Regions from separate parts of the Pseudoalteromonas sp. PSi26 genome, predicted to be linked through region 1. Evidence: predicted binding sites of a transcription regulator. Region 1 holds the regulator's gene; each other region holds the start of a gene.
What was found. Region 1 encodes sigma-54, which starts transcription at its own class of promoters, with help from an activator protein. Its sites were predicted from a motif close to GTTGGCACGNNNNTNGNNT; they were not measured.
Positions count from the first base shown of each region.

Region 2: fliE (flagellar hook-basal body complex protein FliE) is a predicted target of sigma-54. The motif match lies at 1,831-1,849, and genes of this name have one in related genera.
Region 3: ACFI34_RS16690 (YggN family protein) is a predicted target of sigma-54. The motif match lies at 1,603-1,621, and genes of this name have one in related genera.

Region 1 covers NZ_JBHNYT010000016.1:74,062-78,625, reverse strand. The annotation lists gene lptC (LPS export ABC transporter periplasmic protein LptC) at 1-112, shown strand, start outside; gene lptA (lipopolysaccharide transport periplasmic protein LptA) at 102-638, shown strand; gene lptB (LPS export ABC transporter ATP-binding protein) at 635-1,360, shown strand; gene ACFI34_RS15935 (RNA polymerase factor sigma-54) at 1,430-2,929, shown strand; gene hpf (ribosome hibernation promoting factor) at 2,956-3,243, shown strand; gene ptsN (PTS IIA-like nitrogen regulatory protein PtsN) at 3,248-3,700, shown strand; gene rapZ (RNase adapter RapZ) at 3,720-4,564, shown strand, end outside.
Region 2 covers NZ_JBHNYT010000002.1:286,760-291,323, forward strand. The annotation lists gene ACFI34_RS03360 (sensor histidine kinase) at 1-255, shown strand, start outside; gene ACFI34_RS03365 (sigma-54-dependent transcriptional regulator) at 252-1,718, shown strand; gene fliE (flagellar hook-basal body complex protein FliE) at 1,890-2,222, shown strand; gene fliF (flagellar basal-body MS-ring/collar protein FliF) at 2,243-3,958, shown strand; gene fliG (flagellar motor switch protein FliG) at 3,951-4,564, shown strand, end outside.
Region 3 covers NZ_JBHNYT010000018.1:51,395-55,958, forward strand. The annotation lists gene ACFI34_RS16675 (AzlD domain-containing protein) at 1-259, shown strand, start outside; gene ACFI34_RS16680 (glutathione peroxidase) at 479-976, shown strand; gene ACFI34_RS16685 (PA3496 family putative envelope integrity protein) at 1,092-1,277, opposite strand; gene ACFI34_RS16690 (YggN family protein) at 1,659-2,456, shown strand; gene ACFI34_RS16695 (hypothetical protein) at 3,241-3,381, shown strand; tRNA gene ACFI34_RS16700 (tRNA-Ser) at 3,599-3,689, shown strand; tRNA gene ACFI34_RS16705 (tRNA-Ser) at 3,739-3,831, shown strand; gene ACFI34_RS16710 (RNA-binding protein) at 4,141-4,564, shown strand, end outside.

The sequences.
Region 1 (4,564 bases):
CATTATTACTGGGCCCAATTTAAAAATCACCGGTAAAGGCTTAGAAGCCGATTTAAAAACCGAAGTGATAAAATTAATTAACCATACGCGAACTATTTATTATGACCAATAAACTATCAACACTCTTTATTATTCCAACATTTTTACTTGCATTAGGTACTAATGCCGCTGAACCAACAGCGCCACTTTCTGCAAATCAGATTTCGATTAGTGCGGATAAACAAGAGGGTCAACTAAAAGAAAACGTAGGTATCTTCGAAAAAAATGTTGAAATTATTCATGGCGACAGAAAAATTACCGCAGACCGCCTTGAGGTTCACAAGCGCGATGAGCTAGGCGACAACAAGCAACTGTTAATTGCCACAGGTACACCTGCATATTTTGAAGAAAAACAAGCCGACGGCACAATAATGAGCGCCAGCGCTAATGAAGTTAGGTACGATGTTTCAACGCGTTTTTTAACATTAATTGGAGATGCAGAGATATCTCAAGCTGGGCAAAAAATGAATGCTAAAAGCATTACCTATGATATAGAACAGCAGCTTATTAGCGCCGAAAAAGATGAAAGTTCAACAGACCGTGTACACACTATCTTAGTGCCTGTGGAGCCTAAAAAAAATGACAAAGGCCAACCATGAGTACATTAAAAGCAGAGCTACTAGCCAAAAGCTACAAAGGCCGTGAAGTTGTAAAAAATGTGGGCTTAGAAGTTAAAGCTGGCAGTATTGTAGGCTTGCTTGGGCCAAACGGCGCAGGTAAAACAACAACCTTTTACATGATTGTAGGCTTAGTCCCTAGCGACAAAGGCAAAATATCTATCGACGAGAATGATATTACGCTTTTACCTATGCATAGTCGTGCTAGATTAGGCATTGGCTACTTACCACAAGAGTCGTCTATATTTAGAAAGCTAACGGTGTATCAAAACTTAATGGCTATTTTAGAAACTCGAAAGGGGCTCACTAAGCAAGCCAGAGAAGATACACTGAATAATCTATTAGATGAATTTAGCATTCAACACATTCGCGACAGCAAAGGTATGGCATTATCGGGCGGAGAACGTCGTAGAGTGGAGATTGCACGTGCTTTAGCTGCAGATCCAAAGTTTATTTTGTTAGACGAACCATTTGCCGGTGTTGACCCTATCTCAGTATTAGATATTAAAAAAATTATTGAACACCTAAAAAACCGTGGTATTGGCGTATTAATAACAGACCACAATGTGAGAGAAACCCTTGATGTTTGTGAAAAAGCCTACATTGTTTCTCATGGGGAACTGATTGCTTCTGGTACCCCTGAACACGTATTAAATGATAAAACTGTACGCGATGTATATTTAGGCGAGCAATTTAGGCTGTAACATTTACGCCTTATTTATAAGCATCTGCTAGTATTAATTATAACAACTTAAAAGGATTGTTAGAGATACATGAGGCAATCACTACAGCTGCGCATGGGCCAGCAACTTACAATGACACCTCAGTTGCAACAGGCTATTCGCTTGCTGCAATTAAGCACATTGGATCTTCAGCAAGAAATACAAGAAGCGCTCGACAGCAACCCATTACTTGAGGTTGAGGAGCAAGACTATGCCGATGACCTTGCGGGCAAAAATGAGCAAAAAGCGGATAACGATGAAGTTACAGTAAGCGCATCTGCCGATGAAGCCCCCAGCGAGTTCGAACAAGACAGTGGTGAAGCCCTTGCTAAAGATACCGTAAGTGACGACATGGCAATGGACGTTAGCTGGGATGAGTACATGAGTGCAGCCCCTGCATCCTCTTCAGGCCCAATGCCTGAAGATGAGTCTATATATCAGGGCGCATCAACTGAAACGCTTCACGAGTACTTAATGTGGCAATTACAATTAACGCCATTTAGCCCTACAGATGAAGCCATTGCTATTGCAATAGTTGAAGCGGTGGATGATTCAGGCATACTGACACTCAGTTGCGAAGAGATTTTAGAGAGCTTTAATCAAGATAACGACGATGACGTTGAGGTTGAACTTGATGAAATAGAGGCGGTTTTAAAGCGCATTCAGCTATTTGACCCAGTGGGTATTGCAGCACGAAGCTTACAAGAATGTTTATGTATTCAGTTAAATCAGTTTGATAAAGGCACCCCTTTTATTGATGAAACAAAAATGATTTTAACCGAGCACATAGATTTGTTAGCTGCTCGCGACTACCGTACATTAATGAAAAAAACGAAGCTCAAAGAAGATGAGCTTAAAGAAGTAATGACACTTATTCATACGCTTAATCCAAAGCCTGCAGACACAATAGTGCGAGAAGAGTCTGAGTATGTAATACCTGATGTGTCGGTTAAGAAAATTAAAGGCCGCTGGGTAGTTGAACTAAACCCAGACAGCATGCCAAAAATTCGTGTAAACAGTCAGTATGCTGCAATGTCGCGTACAGTTAAATCGAGCGGTGATAGCCAATTTATTCGCTCACATTTACAAGAAGCTAAATGGTTTATAAAAAGTTTAGAAAGCAGAAACGACACGCTTTTAAAAGTGACAAACTGTATTGTAAAGCAACAACAAGGCTTTTTTGAACACGGCCCAGAAGCCATGAAACCTATGGTTTTAAATGATGTTGCCGAAATGGTAGAAATGCACGAATCAACAATTTCGCGTGTAACTACTCAAAAGTATATGCACACACCGCGTGGAATATTTGAGCTTAAATACTTTTTCTCAAGCCACGTAAGCACCGAAAATGGTGGGGAATGTTCATCTACAGCGATACGTGCACTTATTAAAAAATTAATCGCAGCAGAAAACTCAGCAAAACCATTGAGTGATAGCAAAATTGCGGATATATTGGCTGAGCAAGGAATTAAAGTAGCAAGACGTACAATCGCAAAATATCGCGAATCTCTTGCTATTCCACCGTCAAATCAGCGAAAGAGCCTGATTTAAGACGCTAAACAAAGAGGGTAATGCTTATGCAACTAAATTTAACTGGTCGTCATGTAGAACTAACTGATTCATTAAGAGACTATATAAATACCAAATTTGCGAAGCTAGAAAGGCACTCTGATCATATTAATAATGTTCATGTCATTCTTGATATAGAAAAATTAAATCAAAAAGCAGAAGCAACTATTCATGTAAGTGGTGCTGAACTATTCGCATCCACTGAACATCAAGATATGTATGCAGCGATTGATTCACTGATTGACAAGCTTGACCGTCAAGTCATTAAACACAAAGAGAAGCTTGCTCGACACTAATATGATGAAACTAAGTTCACTTATATGCCAGGACTGCAGCAAAGCTGCGGTCCTTTTTAATAGTAAAAAAAGAATTTTAGAGTTTATTAGCGAGCTTGCTCACGATAAATTACCGTATTTGTCTCAACAGGATATTTTAGGCGCCTTGTTAACTCGCGAAAAGCTAGGTAGCACAGGAATAGGAAGAGGCATAGCTATTCCACATGGTCGAATGAGCGGCGCACAAGAACCTTTAGCATTGGTGTTAGTAAGTGAAACACCGATTAACTTTGATGCTATAGACAATCGACCTGTTGATATTTTTGTTGCACTCATCGTACCTGATGGTGATAACCAGCAACACTTAAAGACGCTAGCAACGATAGCTGATAAACTAAAAAATAAAGAATTTTGCAAGCAGCTACGCTGTGCTAAATCGGACGCCGAGCTGTATCAAATTATTGTTGACCAATCTTAATAAATTTAAAAGGTGATTAATGGAGTTGATTATCATAAGTGGCCGTTCTGGTTCTGGTAAGTCGGTTGCTTTACGCGTTGTTGAAGATCTAGGTTATTATTGCGTAGATAACATCCCCGTAAATTTATTACCTTCTTTGGTAAGAAGCGTTTCTGATAACTACGATAAAATTGCAGTTAGTATTGATGTGCGAAATTTGCCAAAAGAGCAAGATGAATTTAATCACATCATTGAATATTTACCGGGTTTTACAAAACCAACACTATTTTATTTAGACAGTGAAGATCAAACATTAATAAAACGTTTTTCAGAAACAAGACGCTTGCACCCTTTATCAATCGATTCGCTACCACTTGATTTAGCTATAAAAAAAGAAAAAGAACTACTTGATGTGCTAACTACTCGTGCCGATTACATTATTGATACTAGCGATTTGAGTGTTCATCAACTCGCTGAATCAATTCGTGAAAAAATATTAGGTAAAAAAGACAAGCAGCTAATTGTCACATTTGAATCATTTGGTTTTAAACATGGCATTCCTAAAGAAGCAGATTACGTATTTGATGCACGCTTTTTACCTAACCCGCACTGGGAACCTGAACTAAAGCCACTCAATGGTTTAGACCAGCCAGTAAAAGATTATTTAGCTAGCCACAGCATTGTTCAAAAATTCACATGGCAAATACAAACCTTTGTGCAAACATGGCTACCTCATTTAGAACGCAATAACCGTAGCTACTTAACGATTGCTATTGGTTGTACTGGCGGACAACATCGCTCTGTATATTTAGCGCAAACAATTGGTGAAAGCTTTGCTGTTACGCATCCCAATGTAAAAATACGCCACAGAGAACAAGAAAAATA
Region 2 (4,564 bases), on a different contig from region 1:
GAGCAAAATCCAGATTTTGTTCGTATCAGTGTATCCGATAACGGCCCAGGTATTGATTTAACTCAAGCAGAAAAAATATTTGAACCGTTTTATACCACTAAAAGTCAAGGTACGGGATTAGGGCTTGCTGTTGTGAGTTCAGTTGCAAACGCACATCAAGGGCGTGTTGACGTGACTAATAATAAAGGCGGTGGAGCATGCTTTAGTTTGCTTTTACCTATTCGCACCGCATCTAAATTAGAGGAATCATTATGAGTAACACTATTTTAGTTGTAGAAGATGATGCAGGGCTTCGTGAAGCCTTAATTGATACACTCGAAATGTCGGGGATTGAATGCATTGCGGCTAATTGTGCAGAGCAAGCCATGCTTTTGCTTAAAAAAGAGCAATTTTCGCTGGTGGTGAGTGATGTACAAATGGGGACTATGAGTGGTTTAGATTTATTACGAAGTATTAAGCTTAACCACCCTGAGCTACCTGTTTTAATGATGACGGCGTACGCCACCATAGATGATGCCGTTGAAGCGATGCGCTTAGGTGCGATTGATTACATGGCAAAGCCGTTTGCACCTGAAGTTTTGCTCAATATGGTAAGCCGCTACTTACCTGAAAAAGCAAAAGAGACAGATGGTCCTATTGTTGCCGACCCAAGTAGTATTCAGTTATTAGAATTGGCAAATAGAGTAGCACGTTCCGATGCAAGTGTTATGGTGCTTGGTCCTAGCGGTTCTGGTAAAGAAGTGTTAGCTCGCTATATACATGATAAATCGAATCGATGCGATGAGCCGTTTGTTGCAATTAACTGTGCAGCAATTCCTGAAAACATGCTAGAAGCAACTTTATTTGGGTATGAGAAAGGCGCGTTTACAGGTGCAATTCAAGCATGCCCGGGTAAGTTTGAGCAAGCGCAAGGCGGAACTATATTGCTTGATGAAATAACTGAAATGGATCTCGGACTACAAGCTAAGTTATTACGCGTTTTGCAAGAGCGCGAAGTGGAGCGCTTAGGTGGAAGAAAAACAATTCAGTTAGATGTACGCATACTTGCAACAAGTAACCGTGACCTAAAAGAAGCGGTAAGCGAGAATCAATTTAGAGAAGATTTATATTACAGACTTAACGTGTTTCCGTTAATGTGGCGACCGCTCAATCAGCGCCCAGGGGATATTATTGTATTGGCTAAACATTTAATTGAACGTCATTTAAGCAAAAGCAAAGAGCCTATGGCTTACCTCGATAGTGGCGCAGAGAAAAAATTACTTGCTCACTCTTGGCCAGGTAATGTGCGTGAGCTTGATAACGTTATACAACGTGCGCTTATACTTAGGACTGGTAATACTATTAATGAGCATGCTATTTTCATTGAAAACATAGCCGCAACAGATTTTGTAATGACGCCTACATCGATTAGCACACAAAGTGCTAATCAGTCTCACGCGAACACTACTGATAAAAGTACTGAGCATGGCCCTACTAGCTCTGCTTATTATGATGAAAAGTCATCATTGGTAGAGCCGCCAAAACAAGACTTATTAGCTGTTGATACGGGAAGCTATAAGGATGAACTAAAAGATAAAGAGCATCGCATTATTTTAGAAACGTTAGCAAGGTGCCAAGGTAAGCGAAAAGATGTCGCTGAAACGTTAGGTATAAGCCCTCGTACTCTACGTTATAAACTAGCGCAAATGCGCGACTTAGGTATTTCACTTCCTGCATAGCCTCACATTTAGCCCTAAATTTAGCTATTGAATTTAGCTATTGAATTTAGGGCTGTCAAAACTCTGACTCACAAAATTAAACTTTAAGCTATTGAAATTTAAGTGTTTATTATTTGGCATGGTTTGTGCTTTATCTATATTAAGAGTTAACTGCATTGTCAGAGACAAATTATGAAAATTCAAAATAGCGCTGTACTTCAAGAAATGCAATCAATGGCTTTAGAGGCTGGTCGTAGTAATCAAGTTGAACGACTGCCAGTAAAAGCACAAGCCTCATCAACCGCTCAATTTGGCGATATGCTATCGGATGCAATTAATACTGTGCACGGTTTACAGCAAGACGCTAAACAAAAAGTAGTGGCAGTAGAAACAGGCGACAGAAGCGTTTCTTTGGCTGAAGCGATGATTGCTTCTCAAAAATCGTCAGTTGCATTTGAAGCAACAGTGCAGGTTCGTAACAAACTTGTTGAAGCTTACAAAGAAATCATGAACATGCCTGTTTAACTAGGTAGTGGAGAATTATTGTGGCGCAATCTAATCAATCAACCGATCTGGCTCTTGCTACTGGTGAAATGGACCATAGTGATGGCGACGATCAACAAGAACAGAAATCAGGCTACTTAAGTTCGCTAAATGGCGTTGATTTATTGCGCCAAGTAACTTTAGTTATTGCTTTAGGCATTTGTTTAGCGATAGCTATATTTATTATTATTTGGGCACGTCAGCCAGATATGCGCCCGCTTGGTAAAATGCAGACAGAAGAGCTTATTGAAACGCTCGACTTTTTAGATGCACAAAAAATTGAATATCAAGTAGATGGAAATGTAGTGCTCGTCCCTGAAACTGAGTACCAAAATATTAAACTTTTAATGACTCGCGAAGGGCTAGAGCAAGGCCCTACATCGGGGTCAGATATCATCATGCAAGACATGGGGTTTGGTGTAAGTCAGCGTTTAGAGCGTGAACGCTTAAAGCATGGTCGTGAGCAACAGTTAGCGCGCACAATTGAAGAGCTTAATAATATTACGCGTGCACGTGTGTTACTTGCCATTCCAAAAGAAAATGTATTTGCTCGCAGAGAAAAAAAGCCTTCAGCTACTGTTGTGCTTACTCTTAAGCGTGGGCGTTCGTTAGATAGCGAAGAGGTCGACTCAGTGGTTGATATGGTTGCATCAGCTGTACAAGGTTTAGAGCCGGCTCGTGTAACAGTAACGGATCAAAATGGTCGTTTATTAAATTCAGGCTCGCAAACATCGCTTGCTGCACGTTCACGTAAAGAATACGACATAGAGCGCAAGCGTGAACAAGAATATCTTGAAAAAATAGACAGTATTTTAATACCTGTTGTAGGGCTTGCAAATTACACTGCACAAGTTGATTTAAGTATGGACTTTAGTGCTGTTGAGGAGACGCAAAAACGCTACAATCCAGATTTACCAGCAGTAAGAAGCGAAACCACATTCGAAGAAAATAATATAGGTGGTTTAGCAGTAGGTATACCTGGTGCACTGACGAATCAGCCTCCAGTAAACTCTAATATCCCTGAAGTTGCAGGACAAGGTGGAGCAGGTAGTGCAACTTCACCATCAAGAACGCATAAAGAAGCGACGCGTAACTATGAGTTAGATACAACTATCTCACATAAGCGCCAGCAAACAGGTGTGATACGTAGAATAAGCGTGTCGGTGGCCGTTGACTACATTCCAAAAGTAGGTGAAAACGGTGAAACCACAATGACACCGCGCTCAGTGGAAGAACTGTCAAATATTCGTCGTTTATTACAAGGTGGCGTTGGTTTTGATATGCAGCGTGGTGATGCACTTGAAGTGGTAACGGTTCCGTTTGTTCGCGAAGCAACTGATTTTGATATTAGTGTGCCGCTTTGGGAACAAGACTGGTTTATGAAAATAATCCGCTTGGTACTGGGTGCCCTCGTTATTATTGTACTGATAATGGCGGTAGTTAAACCGATGCTTAAACGCTTAATTTACCCAGACGATACACTTGAAGAGTATGACGAAGATGCCTTAAGTGCAGGTGTAGATATTGGCGATAGCACGTTAGATATGCTAAACAAAGACTTTGATTCTGCTTCGATTGGTTTCTCAAGCGATGGTACACTTCAGTTACCAGACCTACATGGCGACGAAGACTTACTAAAAGCAATTCGTGCCCTTGTAGCCAATGAACCAGAACTCTCATCACAAGTAGTGAAAGCGTGGTTAACAGAAGATGACTGATCAAGAACAAAAACAATTACCGCCAGCGTTTGATGTTGATAAGCTCGATGGCGTAGATAAAGCCGCAATATTACTGTTGAGCCTATCAGAAGAGGATGCAGCGCAAATACTAAAACACTTAGAGCCTAAACAAGTTCAAAAAGTTGGGATGGCAATGGCTGCGTTAGACGACCTGTCACAGGCTAAAATAAGTGCGGTTCACAACTTATTTATTGAGCAAATTCAAAGCTTCAGTACTATAGGGTTTCAGTCAGAAGACTTTATTAAAAAGGCGCTTACCGCTGCATTGGGTGAAGATAAAGCGGCCAGCCTTATTGATCAAATTGTTATGGGATCTGGGGCTAAAGGTCTTGATTCTCTCAAATGGATGGATTCTAAGCAGGTGGCGAATATTATTCGTAATGAACACCCACAAATACAAACGATTGTGTTGTCTTACTTAGAGCCTGAGCAGTCCGCAGAAATTATTGCGCAGTTCCCAGAGAAAGTACGTCTTGATTTAACCATGCGAATCGCTAACCTTGAAGAAGTGCAACCAGCGGCCCTGCAAGAACTTAACGAGATTATGGAAAAACAATTTGCCGGACAAGCAGGTGCACAAGCTGC
Region 3 (4,564 bases), on a different contig from region 1:
TACGCGTTATTTATTTTTACACCGTGCATTACCTTTTAAAGTGGGCCCTAAAATGCAGCAATTTTTAAGCTTTAGTGCACCTGCCGTGCTTACCGCTATTTGGGTTCCTATTGTATTTTTGGGTAAAGAAGGCATAAACCTGCATTGGCAAAACCCTTACTTAAGCGCCGCTATTGTAGCCATTATTGTAGCCTATAAAACACATAACATTTATTACACAACACTTGCCGGTATGGGTTTGTTTCTAATTTTAAATTAGGGTTTATTAACCTCTAAAGTTAAGTTTTAGCGGCCTGAGGATTGTTTATTATTTTTCACCTACAAGGATGTGGAATTAGGTAGAAGCAATACGCAAAATTTAGCTCAGGCTATACCAAGGCCGTTAGGTCACATGTCTCGCGTCACGAATAAACTTTATACTTTATGTAAAACCTTTACCGCGTTAAAGTATGCCTAACAACAATAATAAGAAGCCACCATGCAAAAGTTTCATCAATTAAGCGCAACAAGTCTACAGGGCCAACCTATTAACTTTGATGACTTTGAGGGAAAAGTTGTACTCATTGTTAATACTGCAAGTAAATGCGGATTTACCTACCAGTACGCATCTTTACAAGCGCTTCATGAAAAGTACGCCAGTCAAGGACTTGTGATTATAGGATTTCCGTGCAATCAATTTGGCCAACAAGAGCCTGGAGATAGGTCGCAAATAGAGCAAGGGTGCTTGATAAATTACGGAGTCAGCTTTTTAATAACAGACAAAGTTGATGTGAATGGTAAAAATGCACACCCTGTATTTCGATTTTTAAAGTCAGCATTACCGGGATTTTTAACTCGAAAAATAAAATGGAATTTCACTAAGTTTTTAATTGCAGCCGATGGCACGCCAATTAAGCGCTATGCCCCTTTTACTAAGCCAGAAAAGATAGAGCTCACTATACAAAAAGCATTAAGTAAGGCAAAAAGCACGCAGTAAAAAGTAATAAAGAGGCACATAGCCTCTTTATTGCCAATGTAACAGCCGATTAAGCGCACTTTTTTGTGCACTTAGCCGCCGTTATTAATTGGTATTGTATTTATACTAGTGCGATTTAATCGATGTAATCGCTTAAGTCATCTTCGCCTAGATTTTTACGCAAGCGTTTTTGCTCAAGGTAGTCTTCCAACTTTTTCTTAACCTTTTGCTTGTTTTTATCGTGTTGATTACGACCGACCATTTCGTATTCGTCTTCAACAAAATCATCATCTAGCGCATCGTAACTAAATGTCTTACCCACAACCCACTCCATAAAGTGTTTGAGACCAATTACGCTTTATTTAATGTAATTGGTGAATTAAAAAATTTAACACCAATATGCTGTGCAAATTAGCATCAAAGTAAAGCCACAAAGCCATAGTAAATAGTCTTCATGTCATTAATGTGAATAAATAGCGCTAAATTGCAATTGTGGAAAGTGAGAGTTTTTTATCGTATCGATAAAAATTTTTTATAAATTTATATTCGTTGGTGAATTTCACCAAAATATAGTCTAATAATAAAAATAAAACAGACCTTTAACCCCAGTAAAAAACACAAACCATTGCTTTTATTGATAAAAAAATAGTGGCACCAAACTTGTTATTAGTTATTTGTTATCAACAAAAAATAGAGTCATCACATGAAAAAATTACTATTAGTTAGCGCATTAATCTGTACACCTGTTGCTATGGCAAACAACGATAATGATTCAACAATTTCATTTAGCAACGATCAATGCGACGTAGAGTTTAAAAATGACGTTCGCATCAAGCCAAACGAACTAGAAATTTTTACAGCAAAAAACCAAGCTATGCAATTCAACAGCAATGGCGATTTAATGGTAAACGGTGAGTTTGTAGCGCTTAATAACTCACAACGCCAAGCTCTTACTCAATACTCTGATAGCTTACGTATACAGCTACCCGAAGTCGCTAATATTGCATTAGACGGCGTAAAAATCGCCGGTGTTGCTTTGGAAGAAGTCGGTAATGCTTTTAACATTAATGGCTTAGACGATATGTCATCATTAATGGACGATATACGCTTAGAAGTAGAAAACACGTTTTATAAAGAAGGCACCTTTGTTATGGGCCAGCAAAGTTTTAACCAATTTGGTGAAAACTTTGAGCATCAGTTTGAAAAACAAATAGAAACAGCCGTTGAATCAGCAGTCATGCAATCTATGGGTAGTATACTGGTCGCGCTTGGATCGGAGTTATTAGGTTCTGGCGGCGATATGGATGCATTCGAAGAACGCATGGAAAATATGGGCGCACAAATTGAAGAGAAAGTAGAGTTACACGCGAACAATTTAGAGCAACGAGCTAATTCTTTATGCGGTAATTTTGCTGAAATTGCAAAACAAGAAGAGCAGCTAGTAACGTTAGTTCCTGAGCTAGAAGGTTATCAATTATTTACCTTTAAACACGTTAAATAACCCGCAATTAACTCACTATATTTAACATCCCTTCAGCAGCATTTTATTTTATTGAATGCTGCTTTTTTGTATCTGTTCTGTCTCTTTTTTTCTCGTTCATGTTGTTCGGCTAAGAATAAGGGTCATTGGTCTAGTTATTACTTGCCTAAGTAAACAACTTTTTGGCTTTATACAAACATAGACTGCGTTCGTTATTTATCGTTATAAATAATAAAGATAAAAGCAGCGTTTTATGGACATAAATTTAACTCATATGCCCCCCTATTTTTGATAACACTAAAGATTTAATCATCCAATTTTTAGTGGCTAAGCAAGACTAAAATATTCAACAAGCAATTTGCTTCAAAATTTATGCCCTTAGCAAAAAGCTGAGAGGCTCCATCCCCAGTTAGACACCTTTAAACGTAACTAACACTAAAGCGCCTGCCTCATAGCAGGCGATTTTTATTGCACTAAGCATAACTACTAGCTGCTATAAAAAAACCACAAAAATAACAATTAAAAACCAAAATAAAATAATCTGAATAATTACCCATTTAAAACAATCGAATATGCATAAATAAAAAACAAAAATAGTAAAAACACATTTAAAACAACAAACTAATAAATAACCGAGTAAAATAAAAATTAAAAAACAGAAAAAACACAATTAAACATTTGATTAACAATCACCACTTCAGATAAAAATAACTAATGCCTCACAGGTAATTTTTATCGTTTTATTTTTGTACACTTTGCATGCAAAATGCGCATGTTTTCAACAGACCTAAACCGGAGCCAAGTGATGAACCCTATAAATACATTAAACCAAACAGCAAACACACAAATTGCAGTTAAACCAACCAACCGAAAAGCAAAAATGCTAGCTAGACTTAATACGCTTGGAAAAAAATTAGCACTTGGCGGCGCAGCGCAATATAAATAATCACCCAACCATGGTTATTTATTCGGTGCAGCAAACACCCAACCACTAAAAAGTCTCTTTTTTAGCTCCCACAGTTTGCTGCAACCTCTTTATTTTATTAATAATTGCCTTATTTTCCCCTAATTTATAAAAAAACACGTATTTACGTCTATTTTTTAGGCAAACAGACATTTTGCTATTTACACACCCCCATCTCCTAAGTATTATTCTGCGTCACGGAGAGATGGCAGAGTGGTCGAATGCACCGGTCTTGAAAACCGGCATAGGTTTGTAGCCTATCTAGGGTTCAAATCCCTATCTCTCCACCATATTTTAGTTGGTGGTTTTTTATATCATCAATACAACCGGTTATGCGTTGGAGAGGTGTCCGAGTGGCCGAAGGAGCTCCCCTGCTAAGGGAGTATAGAGTTTGTAGCTCTATCGAGGGTTCGAATCCCTCCCTCTCCACCATATACTAGATATAAACCACTTAATTGTGGTTTTTTTGTGCCTGAATTTTAACTCCGTTAAAAACTGGGAGGGTGAGAACTCTCGACAGGGTTCGATAAAGTGTCGGGAACAGTTTAGGCCGCGGCAAGCGTCGCGCAGCGATTGATTACATGGATGTAAGCAAGTCTATCCCTCCCTCTCCACCATATACTAGATATAAACCACTTAATTGTGGTTTTTTTGTGCCTAAAATTTATAAAAATTAAACAAATTGTAACCCGCTATGACTTAGTGCATTATTACTAAAACGATAGCCACTTTAGGTTTGCTATGAACAGGTTCATATTGTTAATTACATGCACAGCGCTACCTTTTTTTTCTTTTTCTCAAAATACAACGGTATTTAAGTGTGTAATTAAAGGTGTTCCTACCTTTAGCCAAACACCTTGCTCAAAAGATGCCGAACAGATCACACTAAAAGAAATCAATATAATTGAAGCCTATAAAAGCCCCACTCAAGCAAATAATGTTACAGATAGTTCAGTAGACAATTTTTTAGAAGTTCAGCAAATAGAACGTGAAATAAGCAAGCTACAATTAACACTTAAACAAACAGAAAAAACCTACCAAGAGCAAATAAAGCAAGCCAGCTATGTTACACAAGATCAGGCTAACCGGTTAGGCGCCTCTTCTATTGCTGACGCCATTGCTAAAAAAACAGCGCCAATTACCAGCGCATATGAATCAAAAGTTA